DNA from 4 places in the Agarivorans sp. DSG3-1 genome. Region 1 is predicted to be linked to each of the others. Evidence: predicted binding sites of a transcription regulator. Region 1 holds the regulator's gene; each other region holds the start of a gene.
The links. The regulator sigma-54, encoded in region 1, starts transcription at its own class of promoters, with help from an activator protein. The targets are predictions, from matches to a motif close to GTTGGCACGNNNNTNGNNT.
Positions count from the first base shown of each region.

Region 2: a site for sigma-54 is predicted at 2,269-2,287, ahead of ACLD71_RS04430 (flagellar basal body L-ring protein FlgH). Genes of this name have one in related genera too.
Region 3: a site for sigma-54 is predicted at 4,729-4,747, ahead of nifH (nitrogenase iron protein). Genes of this name have one in related genera too.
Region 4: a site for sigma-54 is predicted at 5,686-5,704, ahead of ACLD71_RS02380 (THxN family PEP-CTERM protein). Genes of this name have one in related genera too.

Region 1 is NZ_CP177241.1:1,909,095-1,916,630, reverse strand. It holds gene mlaE (lipid asymmetry maintenance ABC transporter permease subunit MlaE) at 1-694, opposite strand, end outside; gene ACLD71_RS09050 (ATP-binding cassette domain-containing protein) at 691-1,491, opposite strand; gene ACLD71_RS09045 (calcium/sodium antiporter) at 1,639-2,607, shown strand; gene ACLD71_RS09040 (KpsF/GutQ family sugar-phosphate isomerase) at 2,648-3,613, shown strand; gene kdsC (3-deoxy-manno-octulosonate-8-phosphatase KdsC) at 3,613-4,164, shown strand; gene lptC (LPS export ABC transporter periplasmic protein LptC) at 4,161-4,718, shown strand; gene lptA (lipopolysaccharide transport periplasmic protein LptA) at 4,681-5,220, shown strand; gene lptB (LPS export ABC transporter ATP-binding protein) at 5,223-5,948, shown strand; gene ACLD71_RS09015 (RNA polymerase factor sigma-54) at 5,999-7,501, shown strand; gene hpf (ribosome hibernation promoting factor) at 7,525-7,536, shown strand, end outside.
Region 2 is NZ_CP177241.1:946,714-954,249, forward strand. It holds gene ACLD71_RS04420 (hypothetical protein) at 1-25, opposite strand, end outside; gene ACLD71_RS04425 (flagellar assembly protein T N-terminal domain-containing protein) at 45-1,256, opposite strand; gene ACLD71_RS04430 (flagellar basal body L-ring protein FlgH) at 1,266-2,024, opposite strand; rRNA gene rrf (5S ribosomal RNA) at 2,954-3,069, opposite strand; rRNA gene ACLD71_RS04440 (23S ribosomal RNA) at 3,187-6,077, opposite strand; tRNA gene ACLD71_RS04445 (tRNA-Glu) at 6,320-6,395, opposite strand; rRNA gene ACLD71_RS04450 (16S ribosomal RNA) at 6,503-7,536, opposite strand, start outside.
Region 3 is NZ_CP177241.1:3,447,282-3,454,817, forward strand. It holds gene ACLD71_RS15935 (hypothetical protein) at 1-4,184, opposite strand, end outside; gene nifH (nitrogenase iron protein) at 4,793-5,671, shown strand; gene nifD (nitrogenase molybdenum-iron protein alpha chain) at 5,714-7,159, shown strand; gene nifK (nitrogenase molybdenum-iron protein subunit beta) at 7,251-7,536, shown strand, end outside.
Region 4 is NZ_CP177241.1:490,844-498,379, forward strand. It holds gene tviB (Vi polysaccharide biosynthesis UDP-N-acetylglucosamine C-6 dehydrogenase TviB) at 1-640, opposite strand, end outside; gene prsT (XrtA/PEP-CTERM system TPR-repeat protein PrsT) at 817-3,576, shown strand; gene ACLD71_RS02375 (PEP-CTERM/exosortase system-associated acyltransferase) at 3,605-4,564, opposite strand; gene ACLD71_RS02380 (THxN family PEP-CTERM protein) at 4,719-5,639, opposite strand; gene ACLD71_RS02385 (THxN family PEP-CTERM protein) at 6,079-6,981, opposite strand; gene ACLD71_RS02390 (ThiF family adenylyltransferase) at 7,136-7,536, opposite strand, start outside.

The sequences.
Region 1 (7,536 bases):
CTTGACTAATCCCTTGAGCACTGGGCAAAGCGTCGTAACCATTAAACAATCCTACCCATACAACGGTGATGGCAAACACCGCACTTTTTATCATGCCATTGCCAATGTCTTGGCCAAATTCAATAGAGGCTGCGGTAATCGACCAAAAGCTACCGTTATCGACACCTAGCCACTCTACGCCAACCAAAAAGCCACCCCAAATTCCCACCAGGTTAAACATTAAGGTCAGTAGTGGCATAGCAATAAAGCCAGCCCATAATCGTGGAGCAACCACTCGTTTAAGTGGGTCTACCGCCATCATCTCCATACTAGATAGCTGTTCTGTTGTTTTCATCAAACCAATTTCAGCGGTTAAGGCGGAACCTGCTCGTCCTGCGAACAACAACGCGGTAACCACAGGACCTAACTCACGCAATAAAGACAAAGCAACCATAGGACCTAGGCTAGTCTCAGCGCCAAAGTCGACTAGAATATGATAGCCCTGCAGTGCCAACACCATGCCAATAAATAAGCCAGAAACCAAAATAATTGGCAGAGATTGCACCCCCACCACATAAACTTGTTTAACCGTATCTTTTACAAGCTGAGCACTCGGCCAAGTCGCCAATGCATGCCAAAGCATCAAACTCGCTCGGCCAATGGCGCTAACTCGAGCTAAAGCGTTACGCCCTAACCTTGCAATAAATTCAATCATAAGCTTGCCTTCAGTACGCTAGCGTAATCGTCTGCGGGATAATGAAAAGCAGCAGGGCCATCGGCTTGGCCTTTAAGAAATTGCGCTAAACGCGGGTTTGGATTCGCCGCGATGTCGGCAACGCTGCCTTGGGCTAGTACGCTGTGGCCGTCTATCACAAAAACGTAGTCAGCAATGCTAAGTACTTCGTTTACATCATGAGAAACAATCACTGAGGTAAGCTGCAAGCTTTGATTAAGCCCTTGAATTAACTTAATCAATACCCCCATTGAAATAGGGTCTTGACCCACGAAGGGTTCATCATAAAGGATTATTTCGGGTTCTAGCGCTATCGCTCTGGCCAGCGCCACTCGACGAGCCATTCCGCCAGATAGATCGCTCGGCATCAACTTAGCTGTACCGCGCAAGCCCACTGTTTGCAGTTTCATTAATACCAGGTTGCGTAATACAGCTTCCGGCAACCGAGTATGCTCACGCAGCGGGAATGCAACGTTCTCAAACACATTTAAATCACTAAACAAAGCGCCACTTTGAAACAACATACCAATGCGCTTACGCAGTTTAAATAATTCATTCCGTTTGAGCTGATGCACATTCTGTCCATCAATCAATACCTCACCTGCGGTGGGTTGTAACTGCCCACCAATAAGCTTGAGCAAGGTAGTTTTGCCAATGCCGCTGGGGCCCATAATGGCCGTGATTTTACCGCGTTGGATACGCAAGTCTAAGCCATCAAAAATGACTTTATTAGCGCGCTGAAACGCCAGTTGTTTTACTTCAATCAAACTATCCGCCACTCCGTGAGCAATCTTGATTGGCCAAGGCAGACATATTATTGAGATAATTGATGACACTCAAGGCTAAACTCTTCCCTTTTGCAGGGAAAATGCCGACAATGCTCCGATTTTTTGGCATCGTTGATGTTTTATAACTGAAGGATTCACATGTTAGTTGAATGTTTATTATTGGTATTGGGCCTCGCACTGTTGGTGTGGAGCGCCGACCGCTTTGTTTATGGTGCAGCCGCCATTGCTAATAATTTTGGTTTACCACCAATGATCATCGGCTTAACTATTGTTGCTTTAGGTTCTTCTGCACCAGAGGTTATGGTGTCAGCCACGGCCGCCCTAGAAGGCAAAATGAATACCGCCGTGGGCAACGTAATTGGCTCAAATATTACCAACATTACTCTGGTACTAGGCATCACCGCCTTGCTTAAACCGCTAATAGTATCCTCCTCAACCCTGTTTAGAGAGCTACCTATGGTATTAGTGGCCACTGCAGTTGCCGGCTGGGTGCTTCATGATAAACACCTAGGTTACCAAGAAGGGTTTGTTTTACTCACTCTGTTTGTAGCGTTAATGGCCTACTTAATTATCAACTCATTGCGCCAGCGCAAAGGCGCCAACGTTGACCCAATGATCGAGGAAGCTGAATCAGAAGTACCTAACGATGTACCAACTGGCAAAGCGTTGCTTTGGCTAGCGGTGGGTATGGTTGCGCTTCCACTCAGTGCTGATTTATTAGTGGGTTCTGCCTCGGAGATTGCTCGTTACTTTGGTATGAGCGACTTGGTGATTGGCCTCACCATTATTGCCATTGGCACCAGCCTGCCAGAGCTAGCAGCCTGTGTAGCCGGTGTCATCAAGAAAGAGGATGACCTAGTTCTGGGCAATATTATCGGCTCTAATCTGTTTAACATTCTAGCAGTACTGGCTGTCCCGGCGTTTATAGCGCCAGGGGCAATTGACGCCAACGCTGCTGGCCGCGATTTTTATGTGATGATGGGTGTTACCGTATTGTTGTTCATCATGGCGATGGGCTTTGGTAAAAGCCGCAAAATCACTCGTTGGGAAGGCGGCTTATTGTTAAGCGGCTTCATAGGCTATCAACTGCTATTATTTCTAGCCTAAGCACCTGTTATTACTGATTTAAGAAACTAAGGGGAAATGAGTGTCGTTTGATTATATCGCTTCAGCCAAGCAAGTCCTTGAGATTGAAAGCTTAGCTATTGAAAATCTCCATCAATATATTGATCAAGAATTTGCCGCCGCCTGCGAAATGCTTTTAGCCTGTAAAGGTAAGGTGATTCTTACTGGTATGGGTAAATCAGGCCACATTGCCAATAAAATTGCCGCTACTTTAGCCTCTACCGGCACTCCCGCATTTTTTGTTCACCCTGGCGAAGCCTGCCACGGTGATTTAGGCATGATTGCTGCCGAGGACATTGTATTAGCCTTGTCTAATTCTGGTGAATCAGAAGAGATACTCTCGCTCTACCCTGTATTTAACCGAATTGGTGTTCGTTCTATTGCGATGACCAGCAACCCCAACTCGTCTATGGCCAAGCTTGCCAACTACCATTTATGTATCTCAGTGCCTCGTGAAGCGTGCCCATTAGGGTTAGCACCTACCGCAAGCTCTACAGCAACCTTGGTAATGGGCGACGCGTTGGCGGTAGCACTATTAGAAGCCCGTGGGTTTACTGCCGATGATTTTGCGCTATCTCATCCTGGCGGCACTTTAGGTAAAAAATTATTGTTAAGTGTGAGTGACTTAATGCTAAGCGGGGAACAAATCCCTCTAGTAACAGTCGAACAAACTATTCGTGAAGCATTGTTCGAAATTACTGCCAAAGGTTTAGGTATGGTGGGAATTGTTGATGCTAAGCAGCAATTGGTGGGTATTTTTACCGACGGCGACTTACGTCGAATACTTGATCAACGCATCGATATACATGACACACCAATTGGCCAAGTAATGACTCAAAACCCCAAAGTCATTGAAGACTCTTGGTTAGCCTTTGACGCCTTAAAGCTGATGAAAGCCAAATCAATTAACGGCTTATTTGTATTGAACCAACAGACCGTAGTGGGTGCCTTTAACATGCATACCCTGCTGCAGGCTGGAGTATATTAATGACGATTAACACGCCTTATGGCTCGGTAAGCTCGCAAAACTTTACCCGTGCTAAAAACATCAAGTTGCTTATTTGCGACGTTGATGGAGTGTTTTCCGATGGCCGAATTTACCTTGGCAATGATGGTGAAGAGCTAAAAGCCTTTCATACTCATGATGGCTTTGGCATTAAAGCCTTGTTAAACATTGGTGTAGAAGTGGCCATTATTACTGGCCGCCAATCTACTATCGTAGAAAAACGCATGCAGGCTTTAGGTGTAAGCCGCATTTACCAAGGCCAACAAAACAAGATGGTGGCCTACCAACAAATGCTCGAACAACTCAACCTGTCAGCTGACGAAGTGGCATACATTGGCGATGATGTGGTTGATACGCCGGTAATGCGCGCTTGTGGCTTAGGTGTTGCTGTACATAACGCTCACCCGCTGTGCAAGCAAGATGCTAACTTGGTTACCATTACCCCAGGTGGTTTTGGCGCGGTACGCGAGCTTTGTGATCTAATACTGCAAGCCAAAGATCAGCTAGAACATGCTCAAGGTATGAGTGTATGAATCGCGTTACGCTGTTTTTTGCTAGCCTGTTCGTTCTCGCCTTGGTGTTGTGGCAATTAAGCCCCTCAGATCCTAAACAACAAAGCGCTCAACGCGAAGCCAGCAAGCCCAACTTTGTTGCAGAGAAACTCTATAGCGTCAGCTTTGGCGAAAATGGCAGCCCTCGTTACCGTATCTATGCCGAACAAATGGAGTTTTTTGAACAACTTAAGCACACAGAATTTACTCAACCAAAGATTTTGGTTTACCCAGATCCTCGTCAACCTGTATGGCAAATTGTGGCTGATCACGCTACAGTACAGCAGCAACAAACTGTCACCTTAAATGACAATGTAGTGATTAAAAACTTAAGTCGTGGCGAGTATGTTCGCGACATAATTACCGAAAGTTTGGAAATCGATCTGCAAAGCGAAACCATGAGCAGCGATCAACCTGTTACCGTGTATGGCCCATCGTACGAATTGTATGGTGTTGGCATGGACGGTGATCTAGCTAACGAAATAGTGACTTTATTAGATGATATCGAAGCGGTTTACCACAACCCACAAGAGTAAGTTAGCGCTAGCGGCTAGCTTGTTTATGCTTTCTTGGGGTTCTCAAGCACTTGAAGACGACTTCAACAAACAAATTATTGTTGATGCCGACCGCCAGCAGGTCAACATCAAAGAAAACCGCGTCACTTTCTACAATAATGTAGTGGTGACTCAAGGTTCAATAAAAATGCACGCCGAAGAACTCAGCGTAATAGGTAGTGAAGAAAAAGGCAGCGAGGTGATGATCGCCAAAGGCGAACCGGCAACTTTTTACCAACTACTAGACAGCGGCAAGCCAATTGAAGCAGAGGCCAACGAGGTGCGTTACGATTTAAAAACGCAGACCCTCACGTTAACCAACAATGCTCAGCTCAAGCAAGAAGAGAGCTTAGTAAAAGGCCAAATGATTAAATACAGCATTAACAAACAAGAGATGGTTGCTCAAGGCGATGAAAATAATCGAGTGACCACTATCTTCCTGCCTCAGCAATTAGAAGAACTCTCCCCCGAGGACAATGAGTAATCATGAGTACCTTAATCGCTGAGAACCTTGCCAAAAGCTACAAAGGTCGCAAGGTAGTAAAGAACGTCAGTTTAAATGTAGAAACCGGGAAAATTGTTGGTTTACTAGGGCCAAACGGCGCCGGTAAAACCACTACCTTCTACATGGTAGTTGGCCTAGTACCACGAGACCAAGGCCGAATACTTATCGATGATGACGATCTGTCTAGCACCGCTATGCATACTCGAGCACGAAAAGGCATTGGTTATCTTCCCCAAGAAGCCTCTATCTTTCGCCGTTTATCGGTAGAAAAAAATATTCTAGCGGTATTAGAAACCCGTAAGGATTTGGACAAAGAGCAGCAAATTGGCGCATTGGACGATTTGCTAGAAGAGTTTCACATTGGGCATATTCGCAAAAATCTCGGTATGAGCCTGTCAGGCGGAGAGCGTCGCCGGGTAGAAATTGCCCGCGCCTTAGCCGCAGCCCCTAAGTTTATTTTGCTTGACGAACCCTTCGCTGGGGTAGATCCTATTTCCGTTATTGATATTAAAAAAATCATTGAACATCTGCGTGATCGCGGTCTAGGTGTATTAATTACCGACCACAATGTAAGGGAAACTCTCGATGTTTGTGAGCATGCCTATATCGTTAGTCAGGGTGAATTGATAGCCTCAGGTAAGCCACAAGAAATACTTGAAAACGAGCACGTGAAACGAGTTTATCTCGGTGAACAATTCAAGCTATAGTTAAAGTGCAGCTTAGAAAATAATATAAAAAGAAGGGATAGCGGTAGTTAATGAAAGCATCTTTGCAGTTGCGTCTTGGTCAGCAGTTAACCATGACCCCCCAGTTACAACAGGCCATACGCTTACTCCAGCTTTCAACCCTGGATTTACAGCAAGAAATTCAAGAGGCTCTGGAAAGTAACCCTCTGCTTGAGGCGGATGAGTCACATTCGAATGATGGTGACGCAACAGACGCTAAGTCAGCCAATGAAAAATCTACAGAAGCCGAATCCAGCGCCGACGTAGACAGCAGCCAAATGGAAGCTGGTGATGCCATTAACCAAGAAACTGTTTCTGATGACCTACCCGTAGACTCCACTTGGGATGATATTTATAGCGCCAGTTCCGCGCCAGCTAGCTCATCGAGCGGCAGTAGCGGTGGTGACGACAACGATATGTTATTCCAAGGCGAAACCGTTGACTCCTTACAAGATCACATGCTGTGGCAAATGCGCCTTACTCCATTCAGCGAAGTAGACCAAGCCATTGCTTTAGCCATTATTGATGCAGTAGATGAATCTGGTTACCTCACACAAGATTGTGAACAGTTATTAGATGGCCTCAATTCTAGTGACAATAACGACTTAGATGTAGAGCTTGACGAAATTGAAGCAGTACTAAAACGGATTCAGCATTTCGACCCCGTAGGCATTGCCGCGCGCTCACTACAAGAATGTTTGTTAATTCAATTAAGCCGTTTTTCCCCAGAAACACCATGGCTAAATGAAGCCAAAGATGTGGTGTCTAACCATATCGATGTATTAGCCAATCGAGATTTTCGCTTATTGGCTCGAAAGACCAAATTAAAAGAAGACCAGCTGCGCGAAGTGATGCGTTTGATTCACACCTTAGAACCACGCCCGGGTAACGCTGTTGAGCCAAACCAAGCCCAATACGTTATTCCCGATGTTTCCGTAGTGAAGCGCCAAGGTCGTTGGGTGGTAGAGCTAAACCCCGATGCGATGCCGAAGCTAAGAGTAAACTCTCACTATGCATCCTTAAGTAAAACGTCTAATGCCACCGATACTCAGTTTATCCGTAGCCACTTACAAGAAGCCAAGTGGTTTATTAAGAGTATTGAAAGCCGCAATGAAACCTTACTCAAAGTCTCTAACTGTATCGTTCACCATCAACAAGCCTTCTTCGAATACGGTGAAGAAGCAATGAAACCAATGGTGCTGAACGATGTGGCCGAAGCAGTAGAAATGCACGAATCAACGATTTCTCGAGTGACAACTCAAAAATTCATGCACACACCTCGCGGCATTTTCGAACTTAAGTATTTTTTCTCTAGCCATGTGGCTACCGATGGCGGCGGTGAATGTTCATCTACCGCTATTCGTGCATTAATTAAGAAACTGGTTGCTGCCGAAAATACCAGTAAACCTCTCAGCGATAGTAAGATTGCTGATATTTTGGCAGATCAGGGGATCAAGGTGGCAAGACGTACGATTGCAAAATATCGTGAGTCTTTAGCGATACCACCTTCTAACCAACGTAAGAGCCTACTTTAAGGCCAATCAAGGGGACTATATTTATGCAAATTAAT
Region 2 (7,536 bases), 960 kb from region 1:
GCGTAGAACTATAAGATGTTGTCATGTTCCGTTCCTTTAGAATATCACTGTGAGCTGTCGGTAATCGCAAATGGATCGTTGTCCACCGCCACCAACACATCTCGTATTTGAATGTTTGCCATATCTGAAAAACGCTTGGTCGCTAACACTGCGCGGTCTGATTGCACCGACATCACCGTTAACTGAGTATCGTCTGCATTAAATATCGGACCACGCAAGCCGCCATCTAAGTGCATCAAGTATTGCTGCCTCACCAGTTCAAACTTGTCACCTTTGCGCACGCCATTGGTTTGCCCAATATTAATCACCACCTGTCCGTTGTATAAGCCAACCACAGTGGCTAAACTTTGGCGGCAATACAGCGCATCCTCTACGTCTACAACCGCTTGGTCGATGTAAGAATCAATCAAGTTGCCATAGTCAGAAGACCAAAAAGTTTGCCCTGTTACGTCAAGTTTCATGGTGACATCAAATGGCCATTCTCGATTAGAGCCATAGCTCTTGCGTAAGATTGTTTCGCCGTTTATCCCGTCTATCACATATAACTTCACTTGAAAGTTACGCTGCTTAACGGTGCTCTTCATTCCCAATAAATTGGTGCTTGTTTCGTTGTAGCTAGACATGTCGTTGATTTTGCCAAACAAGATATATTGCACGTCGTATTGCGAAGATAGACTCCTCGCAACCTTCAACATTTGCGGCTCAATATCATTAGCGTAACGACCGTCAAAAGCGATTTGTCGGGTCATTAAATGCCGTGCGTCTACTCGCTTGCTCTTTAACTTGAAGCGGTGAAACAAGCGCTGAGATACTTCCTCAGGGGTACGATAAATACCACCAAGTTGTGCATGTTCGCGTTTTTGTAGCTGGAAAGGCCCAACAAACAGCGTTTTTGCATAACTGTCTTTTTCACAGGTATTAAGAGGAAAGATGTCGGCGGCAACCGTGACTGTCATTTGGTCGTCTTCAATGGTCTCTACTAACAGCTTCATGTCATAAACTTCGCCATTAGTACGCACTGTTAGCTCATCAGTTTCTAATACTCCTGACTTCACTATCTGTAGCGACTTTACACTCGCTCCACCTCGATACATCAGAGTAAGCAAAGCATCTTGAATCGCTTGTTGGCGCGCTTTATCCACTTGGCCGTCTACAATCTTGGCTTGGCCTTCGCCTTCAAACCATACGGCATAGCTAGGGGCGTTAACGCCCGCTAACATTAACCAAAGGCAGAAAGCCCTAATAAATAAGGACATTGGCTTTTCCTATAGTGGCCACATACTTCCACCCAAGAATGACGACAGCCAGCCTTGAGTTTGTACGTCAGCATGATCCCCGGTACCGCTAAACTCGATTCGAGCATCGGCTACTTGATAAGAACCAATAGAGTTGTTTTCACCAACATCAAGTGGTCGCACAATGCCAGTAAAGCGCATGTACTCTTTGCCGTTGTTTATCACCAACCACTTTTCACCCCGAACCACTAAGTTTCCATTATTCAGTATGTCTACTACCGATACAGTAATGCGACCGGATAAGCGGTGGCGTTGGTTAGCATCAGAGGTTCCATCAAAGTCTTGTTTCTGGCTCATCTCGAGTTCAACAACTTTGCCGTTAATCGTTAGCGATCCGCCAGGCACAGTTACAGGGTCAAGTTTGTAGCTATTTTCTTTGGCAAGGTTTGAGCTAGCAGACTTAGTAGCCGTTGCCTCTTCTTCAAGCATCACTGTAATTGTATCGCCTAAGGCGAAAGGCGGCGTATAGCTATATAAACTGCGGGAGGTATTACTATTGAACATAGAGCCCGTAACAATCACTGGGTCGGCTGCTGGGCTAGGTTCAATTGGCGCATAAAAAGGGTCGTCAGGGATCGGAGAACGACTATCGGTACTCACCGTTACTTGGCGTTGGTTACGATCTTCTCTTTCTTGAACATCGTCAGCTACTTTTTCTACCCCGTCGACAATGGTTGAACATGCAGACAACAGTAATGTGCCGCATAACACTAAAAATCGGGAAATCATTGGTCTATTCCTACTTACGTTAGTTTCCGTTTACCACTTTCTTCCATTCGCTTTAACTTAGGCTCGAGCTTTTAGCTCAATTGTTATAATTAGTTACCTAAGTAAGCCTTAGGCTACAAATAGCAAAGCAAATGCCACTAACGTCAGTAGAAACATATCCTTACGATCATCTACATGACAAAAAATTTTGCTCAACCGACAACATTCCGTCGTTTTTGCCGCTTCTGGTTGGGCAGCCTAAAAAATGCAAATTAAATGCCACAAAATAACCAATCACTAGCATTTCATAATGTTTTTATAAAAACATATAAATTTTAATTCAGAACCGCCGATACAGGTTTAAGTGCCACAAATTCCTTATTGAACGACTAAACCACATAAAAAGTCGGCAACACCTACCCAATACCGGATATTATTTGCCCAGTAATTCTACTTTTCCGGCAATGCTTACCTCACGATAATCTAAAAAGTCAGCATTAGATCCACAATTAATCCAATGCCACTAGGCACCTACTTGCATCTAATGAAGCCACTTATTAACGGATAACGCCTTTTAGCGCTGCGCCCAAAATCCCCTCGACTTAAAGCATCCTTAGATGCTCCTACCAACAGAACCTTGTACTGAGCTAAGGACTTGAGAGGTACTAACGACGAAACACACTTTGTAAAACAGAGGAGGATAGGGGATGGATATTGATTGTGGTTGTTTGCCTCGAGCGATAAATCGCAGGTAATAAAAAAGCCTGCTCAATGAGCGGGCTTAGTATTTGGCACCTGGCGGTGGAACAGGTGCGCAGCATAGCTGCTTCCGCTTCGGCCTAAAAAAGCACGCTTTTTCCTAGCGGCCTTCGCCCTACTTGAAAGTAGCCCACTTTTTTTGTCCAATAAAAAACCCCACCGTCTTGCGACAATGGGGTCATCTAATGAGAGCCTGGCGGTGACCTACTTTCACATGGGGAAACCCCACACTATCATCGGCGCAGTTGCGTTTCACTTCTGAGTTCGGCATGGGTTCAGGTGGGTCCACAACGCTATTGCCACCAGGCAAAAACTTGTTGTCTTTAACATTCGAAAAAGCTGAAACATCCCACGAGTCTAACAAGCACTCTTGGTTTCTAAATAAGATAATCTTCATCAAACATACACACCACTTAGGTGTTGTATGGTTAAGCCTCACGGGTAATTAGTACAAGTTAGCTCAATGCCTCACAGCACTTACACACCTTGCCTATCAACGTTGTAGTCTCCAACGGCCCTTCAGGGGACTTAAAGTCCCAGTGAGAATTAATCTCAAGGCCTGCTTCCCGCTTAGATGCTTTCAGCGGTTATCAGTTCCGAACGTAGCTACTGGGCAATGCTATTGGCATAACAACCCAAACACCAGCGGTTCGTCCACTCCGGTCCTCTCGTACTAGGAGCAGCTCCCTTCAATTCTCAAACGCCCACGGCAGATAGGGACCGAACTGTCTCACGACGTTCTAAACCCAGCTCGCGTACCACTTTAAATGGCGAACAGCCATACCCTTGGGACCGACTTCAGCCCCAGGATGTGATGAGCCGACATCGAGGTGCCAAACACCGCCGTCGATATGAACTCTTGGGCGGTATCAGCCTGTTATCCCCGGAGTACCTTTTATCCGTTGAGCGATGGCCCTTCCATACAGAACCACCGGATCACTATGACCTACTTTCGTACCTGCTCGACGTGTCTGTCTCGCAGTTAAGCTGGCTTATGCCATTGCACTAACCGTACGATGTCCGACCGTACTTAGCCAACCTTCGTGCTCCTCCGTTACTCTTTGGGAGGAGACCGCCCCAGTCAAACTACCCACCAGACACTGTCCGCAATCCCGATAAGGGACCAACGTTAGAACATCAACACTACAAGGGTGGTATTTCAAGGTCGGCTCCACATCATCTAGCGACAACGCTTCAAAGCCTCCCACCTATCCTACACATGTAGGGTCAATGTTCAGTGTCAAGCTGTAGTAAAGGTTCACGGGGTCTTTCCGTCTAGCCGCGGGTACACCGCATCTTCACGGCAATTTCAATTTCACTGAGTCTCGGGTGGAGACAGCTTGGCCATCATTACGCCATTCGTGCAGGTCGGAACTTACCCGACAAGGAATTTCGCTACCTTAGGACCGTTATAGTTACGGCCGCCGTTTACCGGGGCTTCGATCAATAGCTTCGTCCAAAGACTAACCACATCAATTAACCTTCCGGCACCGGGCAGGCGTCACACCGTATACGTCATCTTTCGATTTAGCACAGTGCTGTGTTTTTAATAAACAGTTGCAGCCAACTGGTATCTGCGACTCTCAGCAGCTTAGGGAGTAAATCCCATCACCATCAAGAGCGTACCTTCTCCCGAAGTTACGGTACCATTTTGCCTAGTTCCTTCACCCGAGTTCTCTCAAGCGCCTTGGTATTCTCTACCCAACCACCTGTGTCGGTTTGGGGTACGGTTTCGTATAATCTGAAGCTTAGAGACTTTTCCTGGAAGCAGGGCATCAACCACTTCATGTCCGTAGACACTCGTCATCAATTCTCAGCCTTAGACACCCGGATTTTCCTAAGTGTCCAGCCTACAACCTTAAACATGGATAACCATCACCATGCTGGCCTAGCCTTCTCCGTCCTCCCATCGCAATTATACGAAGTACAGGAATATTAACCTGTTTCCCATCGACTACACTTTTCAGTCTCGCCTTAGGGGCCGACTCACCCTGCTCTGATTAACATTGAACAGGAAACCTTGGTCTTTCGGCGAGGGGGCTTTTCACCCCCTTTATCGTTACTCATGTCAACATTCGCACTTCTGATACCTCCAGCAAGCCTTACGACTCACCTTCAACGGCTTACAGAACGCTCCTCTACCATGCTTGAACAAGTCAAGCATCCGTAGCTTCGGTGCATAGCTTAGCCCCGTTACATCTTCCGCGCAGGCCGACTCGACCAGTGAGCTATTACGCTTTCTTTAAATGATGGCTGCTTCTAAGCCAACATCCTGGCTGTCTAAGCCTTCCCACATCGTTTCCCACTTAGCTATGACTTTGGGACCTTAGCTGACGGTCTGGGTTGTTTCCCTTTCCACGACGGACGTTAGCACCCGCCGTGTGTCTCCCGGATAGTACTTAGTGGTATTCGGAGTTTGCAAAGGGTTGGTAAGTCGGGATGACCCCCTAGCCTTAACAGTGCTCTACCCCCACTAGTATTCGTCCGAGGCGCTACCTAAATAGCTTTCGAGGAGAACCAGCTATCTCCCGGTTTGATTGGCCTTTCACCCCCAGCCACAAGTCATCCGCTAATTTTTCAACATTAGTCGGTTCGGTCCTCCAATTGGTGTTACCCAATCTTCAACCTGCCCATGGCTAGATCACCGGGTTTCGGGTCTAATCCCAGCAACTATGCGCGCAGTTAACACTCGGTTTCCCTACGGCTCCGCTATTCGCTTAACCTTGCTACTGAAATTAAGTCGTTGACCCATTATACAAAAGGTACGCAGTCACCCCACGAAGGGGCTCCCACTGCTTGTACGTATACGGTTTCAGGTTCTATTTCACTCCCCTCACAGGGGTTCTTTTCGCCTTTCCCTCACGGTACTGGTTCACTATCGGTCAGTCAGGAGTATTTAGCCTTGGAGGATGGTCCCCCCATATTCAGACAACATATCACGTGTGCCGTCCTACTCGATTTCACTTAAAGTAGATTTTCATGTACGGGGCTATCACCCTGTATCGCTGTCCTTTCCAGAACATTCCACTAATCACATAAAAGCTTAAGGGCTAATCCGGGTTCGCTCGCCGCTACTACCAGAATCTCGGTTGATTTCTTTTCCTCCGGGTACTTAGATGTTTCAGTTCCCCGGGTTCGCCTCGCAACGCTATGTATTCACGTTGCGATACTGCATAAAATGCAGTGGGTTTCCCCATTCGGAAATCCATGTCTATAACGTCTTTTATCGACTTAACATGGCTTATCGCAGATTAACACGTCCTTCATCGCCTCTGACTGCCAAGGCATCCACCGTATACGCTTAGTCACTTAACCATACAACACCTAAATGTTGTCGCTTAACTAACTTGAATGGTCAGGCTGTATAAGTCCTGCCATTCGAGTACGATCACCTTATTTTTTTGAATACCAAAAACACTTGTTATTTAACTCGTATTTTTGAGATATTTTTTATCAGCTTTTCCAAATTGTTAAAGAGCAATTGGTTTCTTAGAAACCAAAGCTAAGCACTGTATAAACAAATGCTTAGCTTTGTATTCTCAAACCAAAGAGAGAAATGGTATCCCGTACGAGATTTGAACTCGTGTTACCGCCGTGAAAGGGCGGTGTCCTAGGCCTCTAGACGAACGGGACACTGTAAAGCTGTTCTCGTTGGTCCTAAACCGCACTAGAACTTATCTCTCTTTATCTTTTCATCAAGCAATCTGTGTGAACACGTCACAGGAACATCAGCATCATAATAAGGAGGTGATCCAGCCCCAGGTTCCCCTAGGGCTACCTTGTTACGACTTCACCCCAGTCATGAACCACAAAGTGGTGAGCGTCCTCCCGAAGGTTAAACTACCCACTTCTTTTGCAGCCCACTCCCATGGTGTGACGGGCGGTGTGTACAAGGCCCGGGAACGTATTCACCGTAGCATTCTGATCTACGATTACTAGCGATTCCGACTTCACGGAGTCGAGTTGCAGACTCCGATCCGGACTACGACATGCTTTTTGGGGTCCGCTTACTCTCGCGAGTTCGCATCCCTCTGTACATGCCATTGTAGCACGTGTGTAGCCCTGCCCGTAAGGGCCATGATGACTTGACGTCGTCCCCACCTTCCTCCGGTTTATCACCGGCAGTCTCCCTAGAGTTCCCACCATTACGTGCTGGCAAATAAGGATAGGGGTTGCGCTCGTTGCGGGACTTAACCCAACATCTCACGACACGAGCTGACGACAGCCATGCAGCACCTGTATCTAAGTTCCCGAAGGCACCAAACTATCTCTAGTAAGTTCTTAGTATGTCAAGGGCAGGTAAGGTTCTTCGCGTTGCATCGAATTAAACCACATGCTCCACCGCTTGTGCGGGCCCCCGTCAATTCATTTGAGTTTTAACCTTGCGGCCGTACTCCCCAGGCGGTCTACTTAATGCGTTAGCTGCGTTACCCACGAGTTAAACTCACAGACAACTAGTAGACATCGTTTACGGCGTGGACTACCAGGGTATCTAATCCTGTTTGCTCCCCACGCTTTCGTACATGAGCGTCAGTTTTTGTCCAGGTGGCCGCCTTCGCCACTGGTATTCCTTCAGATCTCTACGCATTTCACCGCTACACCTGAAATTCTACCACCCTCTACAAAACTCTAGCTTCCCAGTTCCAAATGCCATTCCCAGGTTGAGCCCGGGGATTTCACATCTGGCTTAAAAAGCCGCCTGCGTACGCTTTACGCCCAGTAATTCCGATTAACGCTCGGACCCTCCGTATTACCGCGGCTGCTGGCACGGAGT
Region 3 (7,536 bases), 1.5 Mb from region 1:
GCAATAGTTAAGCTTTGTTCTTGGGAGGTGGGTAAGTGATCGACTTGGCTATAGAGATTGATTGTTAAGTCTACATCGGCAGCACTGTCAGCAGCTATGTTTATGTCTTCTGGTAAGCTCACTGTGAATACAACTTCGTTAGTGCTGAGTATGGCGTCATAACTGCCATCTGCGTTGTCGCGCCAAGTAAGTGCTTGGCCATTCTGACTTAAAGGATTGTTATTGGAATCTAAAACTGGGTCGCCATTGGTTATATCTAGCGTCAGTTGATCGATAGGATCTTGATTTGAAACTAATGATACTGTGCTAGTGGCAGTGCTAAATGCGTCAACAGGAGTACTTGGATCTCGCGGCGACTCACTTAGTTGCATATCCATGACCGCGATAAATATATCGCTACTATCGTTTATCGTAATGTCTAAATTTACGCTTTGGGAATCATTGTCGGTATCACGCACGTTTAGTGTTATTGGAAACTGAGAGCCATTGTTTTGGTCTATGCCTTTAAATAAGGTGAACTCATAATTAAGTGTTTCGCTTGTTTCACCGTTAAAAGTGTCAAGAATGCTAATGGTAAATACGCGGTCGTTAATGTCGTTAGTATATGCAGTTAATGTGTTTCCTAAAGGGGAAACAGCATAAGATAAAGGCTCGCCACCGCTACTAAGGGCTGGTTGTTGCTCATCAAAAGCAACTGCAGCAATAGCATCACTACCCACGACTAAATCAACGCTACCTATAGCGCTAACTTCACCAGTAATTAAATCTGCTTCATTAAGCATCACTGCTTGGTTATTGTTAAGCTGAGGATTATTACCGTCTGAGAGCACCCACTCAACAATACCTGGTGCATTGTCACTACCGTCTATGTCGCTAGACAATATAGTGAGCTTTAGAAAGGTTAAGTCGCTGCTGTTTAACTGGTTAATGCTATTAAACATGGTTAAGGTGGTTGTACCAATAAGCTCATCACCATTTGCAAGGCCTGTCAGACTCAAAGTAAATACTAAGCCAATAAAAGGCACTTCTGCGCTAATGGTTTTACCATCGTCACTTAAGGAGTAATCAAGGGATGTTAAATGCGTGCTGCTGGTGAGAAATAGCGATTGTAAGTCTACAAGCGTGGCTTCGCTGAAGGCAAGGCTTTCTGGGTCTGGATTATCGCTCCCAGGTTTTATCGTAAAGGTTTCAGTAAAGCTGGTAGGTGAGTTATCTAAATTACCTTCGGTGCTAACAGCCAAATCATCAACAAAATGACCGGCAGCACCATCACTAATTACTATGTTGTTAAAAGCGTTGCCTGTATCACCTGAGCTATCGGTGACTTTATACTCAAACCGTAACTCTTGATCTTGCTGGTGGTTTAAATTTCGGTTGGCATTAAAAAACCAGTATCCGCTGTTATCTACAAATAAACGCCCCTGGTCAGTATCAAAGACAACAGGAATTGTTCCCACGTCTTTAGTGACTCCGTCAACGGTGACTTGAGTGACGTTTAAGTCACCGTCTAGACTAAAGTCATTATTAGTTACATTACCAAAAACCGATTCACCTTCAGTAACCTGAGCAAAGTCGTTATGCACTTGAGGAACGGAGTCTTTAAGCGCAATCACTAAGGGGGTAAGTACGGTTTCGCTGGTTCCATCAGAATCATACTGAGTGGCTGAAATGATCGGTGTTAAAAATGATTCATCAGTATTTAAGTCGTTGTCTAGGGCGCGGTAAACTAAGGTCTGAATAGAGTTATTTGCCAGAACAGTAAACTTAAATACCAGGTCGTTGGTATCAACAGTGCGCGCTTCTAGGGTTTTATTGTCTGCCGAGAGAATTAAGGTAATTGCGCTGCCTTCTGATTCAACACCTACCAGTTCAGGCTGGTTTTCTGCAAAACTAATCGCTTGAGCATCGTAGATGTTTACGTTGGAGTTTGTTACCAATACGCCGGTTTGGTATAGGTCAGTTTCGAGTAAAATATGAGGGTCAGGTTCGTTTAACAAGGGTAATGCATCTTGTGCGTTATTGCCTGCCACATCATTTACTGAGGTGTAGAGTGTCCAAGGTTCTAGCTTTTGTAAGCTACTGGTATCTATGTTGTTGGTAACCCAATTACCATTGTTATCTACGCTGGCTAGTGCTTCAATGCTTAGGGTTTCATCGCTTATTTGAATACTCACTTGCTGGCCTTGTTCAACGCCGGTGGTGGTTCCTTGTAGGCTAGTGAGAGTGCCAGCTTTAAATTGTGCAACGTTAAAGCCATCTAAGGTATTGATATCAATGGTAGGAATACCAGTATCTAAGGTGATTACGCTGGTGGCTGTTGCTGGGTTACCTGCTACATCGGTGGTGTGTGCGGTTAAGTTCAATTGGCCATCAGCTAAACTGGCCAAGTTTTCGGTGGTTTGCCATTGATTGTTTAGTGATTGCACTTCAAAGCTAAGGCTTCCCCCTAATGAGTCAGTAACACTAATGAACACAATTTGGCCATCTTCTACGTCAATTAAGCTTCCTTCTAATAAGGTTGAGCCTACTTCAGACTGATTGATGGCATTGTCTCCATTGCCTTCAAATCGTGCGCTAATGGTCGCTTGGGTATCTTTAACAATGCTTGAACTGGCGTTGGTGATATTACCTGCAATGTCTGTGGTTGAAGCTTCTAGCGTGAGTTGGCCATCAAGCAAGCTTGATAAGTCTGTGCTTGCTAGTTCCCAGACACCATTAATGACCTGAGTTTCTAGCGTTAATTGATCACCATTACTATCGGTAACCACGACTGTGACTAACTGTCCTTCCTCAACATTGTTTAACTCACCAAACAAACGGGTAGTGGGTGCTTCTACTGCGTTTATATAGTTGTCACCCTGGCCATCAACATTTGCATTTATTTCCGCTAGGGTGTCTTTAACAATACTTGAGTTTGCGGTAGCAATGTTACCGGCAATATCTAGTGTATTAGCGGTAATGCTTAGTGTTCCTTCGGCCAGGGAACTTAAATCTACATTGTTGATTTGCCAGCTATTGTTGCTAACGGTGGTTTCAAAATTAAGCTGTCCGCCATTGCCATCATTTATGCTGACGCTAATGTTTTGGCCGTTCTCAATATTCGCTACTTCACCAAATAGCTTTGTGGTGGTAACTTCCACGGCGTTTATGTAGTTGTCGCCTAAGCCATCAATGTGGGCTTCTATACTTGCTTGGGTATCTTTTGTAATTGTAGATGTTGCTGTTGCTGGATTACCTGCAATATCTATAGCATTTGCGGTAATGCTTAGCTCACCATCTTGTAGACCAGATAAATCGTTATTGGCAATTCTCCATTGGTTGTTATCTACCGCCGTAGTGAAATTAAGCTGATTACCAGCAACGTCGGTAATTTGCACAAATACGGTTTGTCCGTTTTCTATGCCAACTATGTCACCATGCAAAGGAGTGGAGGATTGCTCATACTGGTTAACATAAAGATCTCCTTGGCCATCTATTTCAGCTTCTATACTGGCCACTACATCTTTAATTGTTGAATCGCTAGTCTCTACAAATTGACCAAAGTAATCCATTACGCTGGCATTTACATCTATCTTACCCTCACTCAACTGCTGAATATTTAAGCCTTGGTATTGATAGCTGTTGTTGTCGACCACTGCATTTACAGTAATGGTTTGTCCGCTAGCGTCAGTAAGGGTGATAACCACCACTCGGCCATCTTCAACATCAATGGTGTTTCCTTGTATTACTACCGAGGGCACTTCAAATTGGTTTTCGTAGCCATCACCACCGTCAATAATATTTACTGTTATAACGGCATCGTTACTTAAGGGGGGGATAGCATCGGCCTGAGCCCCTTGGTTTTCAGTGGTGCTAATACTTAAATCACTATTCTGGGTAGTAAAACCCGCTTCTGGAAGTGTCTCATCTAAGGTTGGTTGCACCCTAACCACAAATGAAGCGCCTTGACTAGATTGGTTGTTACTATTGTTGGTGGTGTTTGGAGAATAGAGAGGAGGAGCTGCGGACTCGCTATCTTCCGCAGTTGTTTCCAATAGCGGATTTTTAGCTAACTCATTAATGACGTTTTTTACTAACGGAACACTGGTGTCGACTATTTCAGAAGGCGTTACTTTCACCCACTGACCATCGGCCATCACTTTCCAAATTTGTCCTTGTATATCTACGTAGACAACTGGCTTCATCCTTTAGCCCTTACTGTAAACAATATCTGTCTAACATAATGTTTAGCACAAAACTTTCACTAATGAGTGATTAGTAAACTATTTACTTAAGAAAGTCGTTATCTACTGCGGTTTAGCCGAAAACCAGACAGCAATAAACACTCTTTAAAGGGGCTGTGTCGGCTATTAAAAGTCGGATCTTTGTTCAAATCTCCCTAAATCATTATTTAGTCACTTTGAATTTATAGAGATTTCATTCGTACTATTTTTATTAATTTTTAGTCATTACCTTGTTTGCACCATTTAACTCGGCTTGATGAGCTACTAAGGCATATTCTTTAATAGACATTAAGCGCTGCTAATAGCTAGTGTTAAGAGACTACAAAATTAGTTTTGGCTCATGCGCTAAACCATCTAAATTACCGAACCATCCCTCCCACACGCTAGTCATCTTTGCTACAAACGCGACATTTGCTCGAGCGATTGTCAGCTATTTTAATTGTTTGAATACACTTAAAAATACATTTATTCCCATAATTACAGTGTGTTACATGTCATTTAAAGGCTTGGAACAGTATTCGCAGTAGCTACAGCGGGAACCGTTAATCAAGCTAATAGGAAGAAATATTATGGCTATTCGTCAATGTGCAATTTACGGAAAAGGCGGTATTGGTAAATCTACCACTACTCAAAACTTGGTTGGAGCTTTAGCGGAAGCGGGCAAAAAAGTAATGATTATTGGTTGTGATCCTAAGGCGGATTCAACGCGCTTAATCTTACATGCAAAAGCGCAAAACACCATCATGGAAATGGCTGCAGAAGCTGGCTCAGTGGAAGACATCGAATTAGAAGATGTACTTAAAGTGGGCTATGGCGGTGTTCGCTGTGTTGAGTCTGGCGGTCCTGAGCCAGGTGTTGGTTGTGCTGGTCGTGGTGTGATTACTGCCATTAACTTCTTAGAAGAAGAAGGCGCATACGAAGAAGACTTAGACTTTGTATTTTACGATGTACTTGGTGACGTTGTGTGTGGTGGTTTTGCCATGCCTATTCGCGAAAACAAAGCGCAAGAAATCTACATTGTTGTATCTGGTGAAATGATGGCGATGTACGCCGCTAACAACATTTCAAAAGGTATTTGTAAGTATGCTGCTACGGGTAGTGTGCGTTTAGCAGGTCTTATTTGTAACTCGCGTAAATGTGACCGAGAAGATGAGCTAATTGAAGCACTAGCCGCCAAAATCGGTACCCAAATGATCCACTTCGTACCGCGTGACAACGTAGTACAACAAGCTGAAATCCGTCGTATGACGGTAATTGAATATAACCCTAAGTGTAACCAAGCCAACGAATACCGCACGTTAGCCAACAAAATCATTGAAAACCAACTGTTTGTTGTTCCTACACCGGTAACGATGGACGAGCTTGAAGAACTATTGATGGAATTCGGCATCATGGATGAAGAAGACGAATCAATCATTGGTCAAACAGCTGAAGAAGCAACGGCTTAATCACTCATCTTAGTGAATATATCAATGCTATAGGAGGCAGCAATGTCAGATAAAAAAGCAGAGACTCAAGCGCTGATCGATGAAGTGCTAGAAGTCTATCCAGAGAAAGCCAAAGCCGATCGCAAAAAGCACTTAGGTGCTAATGACGGCGCAGCCGGCAGCTGTATTACCGCTAACCGTAAATCATTGCCCGGTGTAATGACCGCGCGTGGTTGTGCTTACGCAGGCTCTAAAGGGGTAGTGTGGGGACCAATTAAAGATATGGTACATATCTCTCATGGTCCAGTTGGCTGCGGCCAATACTCACGCGCTGGGCGTCGTAACTATTACACCGGTTACACGGGTGTAAATAGCTTTGGCACCATGAACTTTACTTCTGATTTCCAAGAGCGTGACATCGTGTTTGGTGGCGATAAAAAGCTAGCGACCATGGTTGACGAAGTAGAAATGCTATTTCCGCTGGCTAAAGGTTTGTCGATTCAATCTGAATGTCCAGTTGGCCTTATCGGTGACGATATTGAAGCTGTGGCTAAAACCAAGGGCGCAGAAATTGGCAAAACCATTGTGCCAGTGCGTTGTGAAGGTTTCCGTGGGGTGAGTCAATCTCTGGGACACCACATTGCTAACGATACTTTACGTGATTACGTATTGGATAAATCGGAAGGCAAAGAAGTCGCAACTACCGATTACGACGTCGCAATTATAGGTGATTACAACATTGGTGGTGATGCATGGTCGTCACGTATTTTACTTGAAGAAATTGGCCTGCGTGTTGTTGCCCAATGGTCTGGTGACGGTACTTTGCCTGAGCTTGAAAATACCCCTTCAGTAAAACTAAACCTGGTGCACTGCTACCGCTCAATGAACTACATCTGTCGTCATATGGAAGAGAAATATGGTGTGCCATGGATGGAATACAACTTATTCGGCCCAACCAAGTGTGAAGAGTCGCTGCGCGCTATTGCTTCCAAGTTTGATGAAAAAATTCAAGCCAAAGCGGAAGAAGTGATTGCTGGCTACAAAGCACAATGGCAAGCGGTTATCGACAAGTACCGCCCGCGCTTAGAAGGCAAAAAAGTAATGTTGTACGTAGGTGGTTTACGCCCACGTCACGTTATTGGAGCTTACGAAGACTTAGGCATGGAGATAGTGGGAGCCGGTTATGAATTTGGCCATAACGACGACTACAGCAAAACCGTTCCCGAAGTGAAAGATGCCACGCTTATTTATGATGACGTGACTGGTTACGAGCTAGAAGCCTTTGCTGAAAAGCTTAAACCTGATCTGATTGGTGCTGGAGTTAAAGAGAAGTACATCTTCCAGAAAATGGGCATTCCTTTCCGTCAAATGCACAGCTGGGATTACTCAGGTCCTTACCACGGCTTTGATGGCTTTGCGATTTTTGCCCGCGATATGGATATGACCTTAAACAACCCATGTTGGGACAAGTTAACACCACCGTGGAAAAGTGCAAAAGCAGCGGCTTAAGTGCTAGGCAAGATCAGGATGAGTGCACTAGCGCTTTACACATTAACTCAATTCGTAGTTCACAGATGAGTGGCGCGAAAGGAGAGAGAAAATGAGTCAACAAGTAGACGATATCAAACCTGGCTACCCCTTGTTCGAACAGCCAGAATATAAAGACATGATGGCGCGCAAGCGTAGCGATCATGAAGAGGGGGCAAGCGACGAAAAAGTGAAAGAGGTGTTTGAGTGGACCACCACTCAAGAATATCAAGATCTAAACTTTTCGCGCAAAACCCTAACCGTAGACCCTGCCAAGGCGTGCCAACCTTTAGGCTCTGTGTTATGTGCTTTAGGTTTTGAGAAAACATTGCCTTATGTGCATGGTTCTCAAGGTTGTG
Region 4 (7,536 bases), 1.4 Mb from region 1:
CATCACGTTGAGTGTTTTCAATCACTTTTGCGGCTTCAGCGACTTTAATGCTACTCGCTTTGTGGGTGCCCACAACAACAATCTCGCCATACAAGTTATCTACGATAGTGGCTATTTCTGGAGTAGAACCTGAAGTAATTTTTTTGATGGTAGATACACGGTGGGTTTTATCGCCTGGGTTAATTCGCTCAGGGCTGTAGCCTACATAAAAATCTTTGTTAAATACCAAGCCTGAATTTGTCTCAAGTACCGGTACACACTGCTCTTCAGTTGCGCCTGGGTAAACAGTAGATTCGTAAATAACAATATCGTTAGGCTTTAGTACTTTGGCCACGGTTTCGCTAGCACGTACTAAGGGCGTAAGATCAGGCTGTTTATGCTCGGTGATTGGCGTCGGTACCGTAACAATGAAAACATTACATGCTGCCAAATCTTCAATTTGACAGCTGTACGACATATTGCCTGCAACTTCTTGCAATTCGTCATTGCTAACTTCTTGTGTTAGGTCAACACCTTGTCGTAACTCAGATACCCGCCCTTGGTTAATATCAAAGCCAACTACGCTGCGTTTTTTGGCAAATTCAATCGCTAAAGGCAAGCCAACATAACCTAGACCAATTACGGCAATACTTACGTCCATGTATACATCCATTTAATTTGAAAAACAGTTTTCTAATGCTAATTAAACCGCATATTGAAACAGAAAGTAAGAGCCTTCCTTCAGATAGCAACAAATCACCCCACAAAGTAGGACATAAGCTTAATTAAGCTGTATGATTTTAACGTAATTTATCAATCCAACAAACAGGGAATAATATGAGCAATCATAGGTTTGGAATGAAGAAAATTCTGGCTGCCACAGCCTTAACCATGGCATTAACTGCGTGCGGTGGGGATTCTGCAGAACAGCATTTATCTAAGGCGTCTGGCTATCTAGCTGAGAACAATCAAAACGCCGCTATCATCGAATTAAAAAATGCCATTAAAAAAGATGCTGCCTTGGCTCAAGCTCGCTTAACGCTTGGCGAAATATATTTAGAACGCGGCAACTATTTAGCTGCCGAAAAAGAACTAAATCGCGCTTTAGAACTCAATGCAGAGAAAGAGCAAGTCATTCCGCTTTTGGCCAGAACTTACCTAAATCAAGGTCAACCCGATGAAATAGGTAGCCTGCTGACAGATAACCGTCCTTTCAAACTAGAAACAGAAACTGAATTACTGGCTATTCATGCTTTAGCATTATTTAGAAACGGACAAATTGATCAAGCGAGAACCACCTTAAGCCAAGCGCAAGAGTTAGGCATTGAAGGCACTTACTCCAAAATGGTGAAAGCCAGTATTTCCGCAGCAGACCAACAACTGGCGAGTGCCAACGAAACCATTAATCAGTTAAGTGAAGAAGCCCCCAATAATACCGATGTGTGGTTACTTAAAGGTCATTTAGCTTCTCTAGCCGATGATAACGCAACCGCAGTACTGGCTTACCAAAAAGCCGTAGAACTAGCACCAGAAGCGGTTCAATTTACTTTGTACTTAGCCCAAGCAATGGTTAAAAACAAACAATTTGATGAAGCTGAACCTTATTTGGATAATATTCTTAAGGTTGCGCCTAACCATATGTTAAGTAACCAGTTAAAAGCTTACATTCGTTTTCAAGCAGAAGACTTCAATGCTGCTTTTGGGCTATCAACCAAAGCGCTACAAAATGGTTCGCACAACACCGCTACCCAAATTGTGGCCGGCATTTCAGCTTATAAGTTGCAAAAGTATGAACAAGCCCTCACTCAGTTAGAAAGAGTGATCAACAAAGATCCCAACAATGCGTTAGCGCAACGACTATATGTAACAACTCAGTTTCGAATAGGCCAGCTAGATAGTGCGTTTAACCAACTCAACCAACCCTCTATTGCCGCAGCACAAGATAGCGACTTTTTAAGCACGGTAAGTTTGCAATTAAACCGCTTAGGCAGAACCGAGGAAGCCATTCAAATTGCTGAGAAAGCGGCTCAATCTGGTGGTTTAGCAGAAAAAGCTAAACTTGGTTTACTGAAGTTAAAGCAAAATGATCTCGATGGTATAGAAATTCTCAATGAAGTACTCGCTGAGCAACCTAACCACGCTCAGGCATTTTTAGGATTGCAAACCTATAGCTACCAACAAGGCAATACGGAAGAAGTGCTTAAAGCCTTGAACCAATGGATAGCAGAGCATCCCGCAGATCAAAGCGTTAAGTTATTTAAAGGCGCGATTTTAGAGCAACAAGAGCGTTACGACGAAGCACTTAGCGCCTATCAAGCAATCCTCAAAGATCAGCCTAACGATGTAGCGGCTAAACTATTTAGTTCATCGGTATATGTACAAAAAGGTGAAATTGATAAAGCTTATCAATTAGTTTACGAGGTAAAAATTGAGCAGCCTGAAAACTTAAGAGCCTTTGAGTTCTTAATGAGCCACGCTTCGCAGATTGATAAGATTGAAGAAGTAAAAAGCTTAATTGATGAACAGCTAGCTACTGCTCCCGAGTCGACCTTGCTGACTGAGCAACTAGGGCGCTACTACTTATTTAAAAAAGATTTTCCACAGGCAATTGCCACCTTCGAAAAAATCGACCCAATGCTAAGAGACGATAGAGTTTGGCAATTAATTGGTGATTTATACCTTCAAGCTGAACAACAAGATAAAGCTGTAGCCACTTTTAAAGAATGGTTAGAGAACTCACCATTGTCATTAGTGGCCTACGTTAAAAACATTAATATTTTAGAAGCAGCGGGAAAACTGAAAGAAGCGGTAAGCCTTAGTACCCAAGCAATGAAGCTGTTTAAAACCAATCAAAAGATCATTTTTGTAAATTCAGTCCTGCAACTAAAATCTGGAGACGCTGTCGCTAGCCAAGATGCGCTCAATCAACTTGAACCTTTTCAGCTTGAAACGCCAGCAGCCTTGCAACAACAAGGTTACATCTACTTAGTACAAGAAAACTGGCCAGCAGCAATCGAAACATTCGATGCACTTTATAAAAAATACCCTAGCACTCAAACCGCTAACCTTTTGATTAAATCCTATAAAAATGCAGGAAACATCGATCAGGCAATTAGCTTTATAAAGTCAGCTATGGAGCAACATAAAGAAGCAGCTCAACCGCTACAACTTCAGCTAGCGGAGCTACAAATGCAAGCTGAGCCAAACGAAGCGTTAGCTCAATATCACGTCATTATTGAAAAAGAACCTGAGAACGTTATTGCATTAAATAACTTGGCTTGGGTTTATCATGAAATGGGCAAACCTGTTGAAGCTTTACTGTATGCTGAAAAAGCCCACACTCTAAAGCCCGACATTCCACAAGTTACCGATACCTACGGTTACATGTTGCTAAAAGCGGGCAAAGTTCAACAAGCCACTGTTGCACTTAAACAAAGCTATCAACAGCAAGCCAGTAACGAGATAGCGCTTCACTACGTAGAAGCACTCATTGCAGACCAACAGACAAAGAAAGCGAAAGGTGTACTGGATAACCTCAGGAACCTAGAACCTGAACTTACAGATAAAAAAGCTGAACTAGAAGCTCAGCTAAAATAAAGTAGGAATAAGTAGCTGCTAAGTGCGGCTAGCGCGGAAGATAAAGGCCGCTAGACTCAGACCAATTAAAATTCTCCCGCATGGAAATGTTGGGAGATTTTTTTTGTTCAAAAAAAGACGATGAATACATTCTCTTGATGTACTCGTCATTGTCATCATTGTTTCGTGCAGCCAAACACCCTTTCTCTACTTCTTTATCAATGTTATTCATTAATACCTGAAAACCAACAGGTAAGCTGCGAGTTAACATGCCAGTGCTAATGTAGTAAGGCGCACGTAGGCCATGGTAATCAACAGCTGGGCCTAATTGCTCAAACTTAATACCCAAGAAGCTCATACTGCGAGCTAATCGAGGCTCCATCATAACAAAGGCATGGTGAGTGCCAGCTCGCACAGCTAGAGCTGCAATGGACAAATACAAACCAATTGCTAAAAAAGGAAAGCAACGTAACTCTTCCTCAGAATAGGTTTGCTCGTTAATAGCACCAGAAGCGGCACCCTCAAAATTATCAGCCTTACGACGGCGAAATTGAGGGCGAACAGCCAAACGAGAAATTTCACAAATCTCGCTTCGGTCAAACTGGGAGGGATGAACCTTAGCGTTTTTAATCGCTTCAGAACAAAATTTTTCAATCGGTAACAATTCACTTTTACTCGTTGGAGAAACTATTCGCACACAACCGGCGAAGTTAGAACTAGGTTTGTGTTCAATGAGGCAAAAGCGGGAGTAATCGTCAAACTCATCTTGTTCCATACCGTCATCACGAACGGGCTCAAAATTGAGCTCTTCGCAATATACGTCGTGACGAATTTTAAAAGCTTCGTTAACTATATCTGGTTTAAAGGCAACAACGGGGCGGAGGAACTCAGCAAAATGTTCGGCGATGAGTTTAGCTTCACGCTTCACCAACATCGAAATCCCACCTCTTACAGCTGCCCCCAAAACCGGCACAGTGGATAGTTTTTTCACATATTTGTTACGGATCATAACGGGCTCTCTAAGCTGTTTAATTATCTATTTACAACACTTAAGCCTTAGAAAAATAATGAATTGAAATAAAGTAGGCTTGAAAAAACAAAGCGCAGAACTAGGCTGCGCTTTGGGTATTCAATGCTAATAGTTAGCGACTTTTAAATAAGCATTATGCACGGCGACGAACTGACGCCAAACCTAACAAGCCTAGACCAAAGATAGCTAAAGTGCCTGGCTCTGTTACTTGAGCAGCAGAGATAGCGAAACCAGCTTTTAATTCATTGGTTTTATCTTCTTCTGTTAGGAAGCCGATACAAGTAGCATTTGGACCACAATCAATATCACCCAATACATCTAAACCTTGAAGGCGAGTAGTAAGCGTGTATACGTAGTCATCGTAGCCAGGGATTGGCAATACAAAGCTGTTTTGAAGGTAGATATCATCACCAACTTCAGTGTAGGTAACATCCGGGCCTAGTACTAAAGTGAATAAGTCTGAACAACCTTCTTGGTTAATACCTACTGCACCAACTAGTTGGGTAGGTTCGTACTTACAGATGTTGTTCGTAGGAGTGTTATAGGTTTCTTCAAAGATAACACCAAATTGTAGTACTGGTGCTGGCGCTAGTGGGAAAGCAACTGGCGCTGTAGGCGCTAGGAACAAACCGTCAAATAAAGTAGCCGCAACTAAAGTATCACCGGTAACGCCCCAGTTTTCATGTACAAGACCAGTACCTTCAGAGAATACCAATGCACCAACACCATCGACAACACTAGTAGTAACAGTACCTTCTTTAGCTTCTTCAATCGCTAAAGCACTTTTCTTCAAATCTGGGTTTTCAGCACCGTAAGGTACACCCCACTCAAGCGTTTTAGGTAATTCACCACCAAACAAACCAACTGGATCAAATTCGTCACGAGTAGCACCAGAAGCATCAATTCCGGTAGGGTCAATAGAACCGGCATCTGAAGTCCACTGGTCAAAACCAGCATCATTTAAATAGTCCCAATCAGTAATAAGAGCAGAATTTGCAGCAACGCTTGCAAAACTTAAGCTAGCTGCCAAGCATGTTAGTTTTAATTTGTTCATGTCACCCATCCATTTGGTTAGTACGATTCAAGATACAACCTGTACATAGCAATCTAAGTGCCAGTTTTAAAAACCCTTTTAAAACAACCCATTAACAAAAACAAAACCCATTGATAAAACGTTGATGTAAAAATTACTGACATAAAAAACTAAAGCATTTATTGAATAAAATACTCATGGGATCCCTAATTCCACTGCCACTTTTACGGGCTAACGTCGTTTTCGCCAAAGGCTTTTAGCATGCCAGCTAAACCATGAGTAATTCATTAACGTTTAGTTCACTGTTAACAATGTACGATGAGCCTTGAGGATAAAAAGGTAATTTGTAGTAAGGGGGGAACCAAATAGCTTGGCACAGGTTCTTATTGCAGGAGCGGTATTGGAAGGAAAACAAGCAACTACTGCTACTAGCAGCAGCTGCTTTAAACACTAACAGCGATTAAGCGCGACGACGAACAGATGCCAAACCTAATAAGCCCAAACCAAAGATGGCTAAAGTGCCTGGCTCTGTTACTTTTGCAGCAGAGATAGCAAAAGCGGCTTCTAGTTGGTTGGTTTGGTTTTCTTCAGTCAAGAAACCAATACAAGTAGCATCAGGCCCACAATCTAAACCATCTAATACTTCTAAGCCCTGCAAGCGAGTCGTTAAGGTATAAACATAATCATCAAAACCAGGGATTGGTAATATGAAACTGTTTTGAAGGTAGATATCTCCACCAACTTCAGAAAAAGTAACGCCATCATCCAACACTAAAGTGAATAGGTCTGAACAACCGGCTTCATTAACACCAGCCTCACCTACTTTAGTATCACCGTATTTACACACGTTATTTGTTGGTGTGTTATAGGTTTCTTCAAATAGTACATCAAATTCAAGTACTGGCGCAGGAAGTGCAGGACCTACAAAAGGTGCTAGAGGCTGCAAGAACAAACCATCAAACAAAACCGCTGACGATAAAGTATTACCTGTAACACCCCAGTTTTCGTGAGTAAGGCCGGTGCCTGTTACAAAATCTAAAGATGCTACATCACCTGGCGCGCTAGTGTTTACTTGGCCAGACTGAGCATCATCGATCACAAGAGAACTCTTTTTCAATAAAGGATTCACTGCACCATATGGGTCACCCCACGCTAAGCTCTTAGGAAGCTCGCCACCAAAAAGAACATCAAAATCATCTAGTGTTGCACCGTCGGTGTCTATACCAACTTGGCCAGCACGAGAACTCCACTCTTTAAAACCCGCATCATTTGCGTAGTTCCATTCAGTAATCAGTTCCGCACTAGCAGAAATACTTGCTAATCCTAAGCTAACTGCTAAGCAAGCATGTTTCAATTTGTTCATGTAACCCATCCGTTTGGTAAAATCGTTTATAAATAACGGTGGGCTTAAAGCAATAAGTAAGCCAAGATTAAAAATCAAATACTTACAACAACTTAAACTATATTAATACAAATATAAATAACATTTTGTAAAACTTACTGACACCAAGTCACAGTTAAGCCCCCCCACTCAATACTATTTTTTTCGCCACACCAAATACAATACGCTGCAGTGGGTTGCGGTTACCCATTGGCCGCCAGGTTTTTTTGAAACGATTTCGGTAGGCATCAAAGTGCAAACCGTAAGGAGCAGTAATTAACTCACCTCTATTCAATAATATTTTGAGCACATAAGTGCCGGCAATTCCCCCACACATTTTCACAGCCATAGGCATCGACGGGCCTTTTTTAGCGTGGAAGTCCGCTTTACTAGGGTCAACTAAGTATGGTCGCTGTAACATAGCGGGCGAAAGTCCAATCAAGAATTTAATGTATTGCTCATTTTCACTGCTTGCATCCTCAAAGCGAAAATATTCTTCATAGGTCATTCCTCCCGGCATAAAGCAAAGAAATGCGC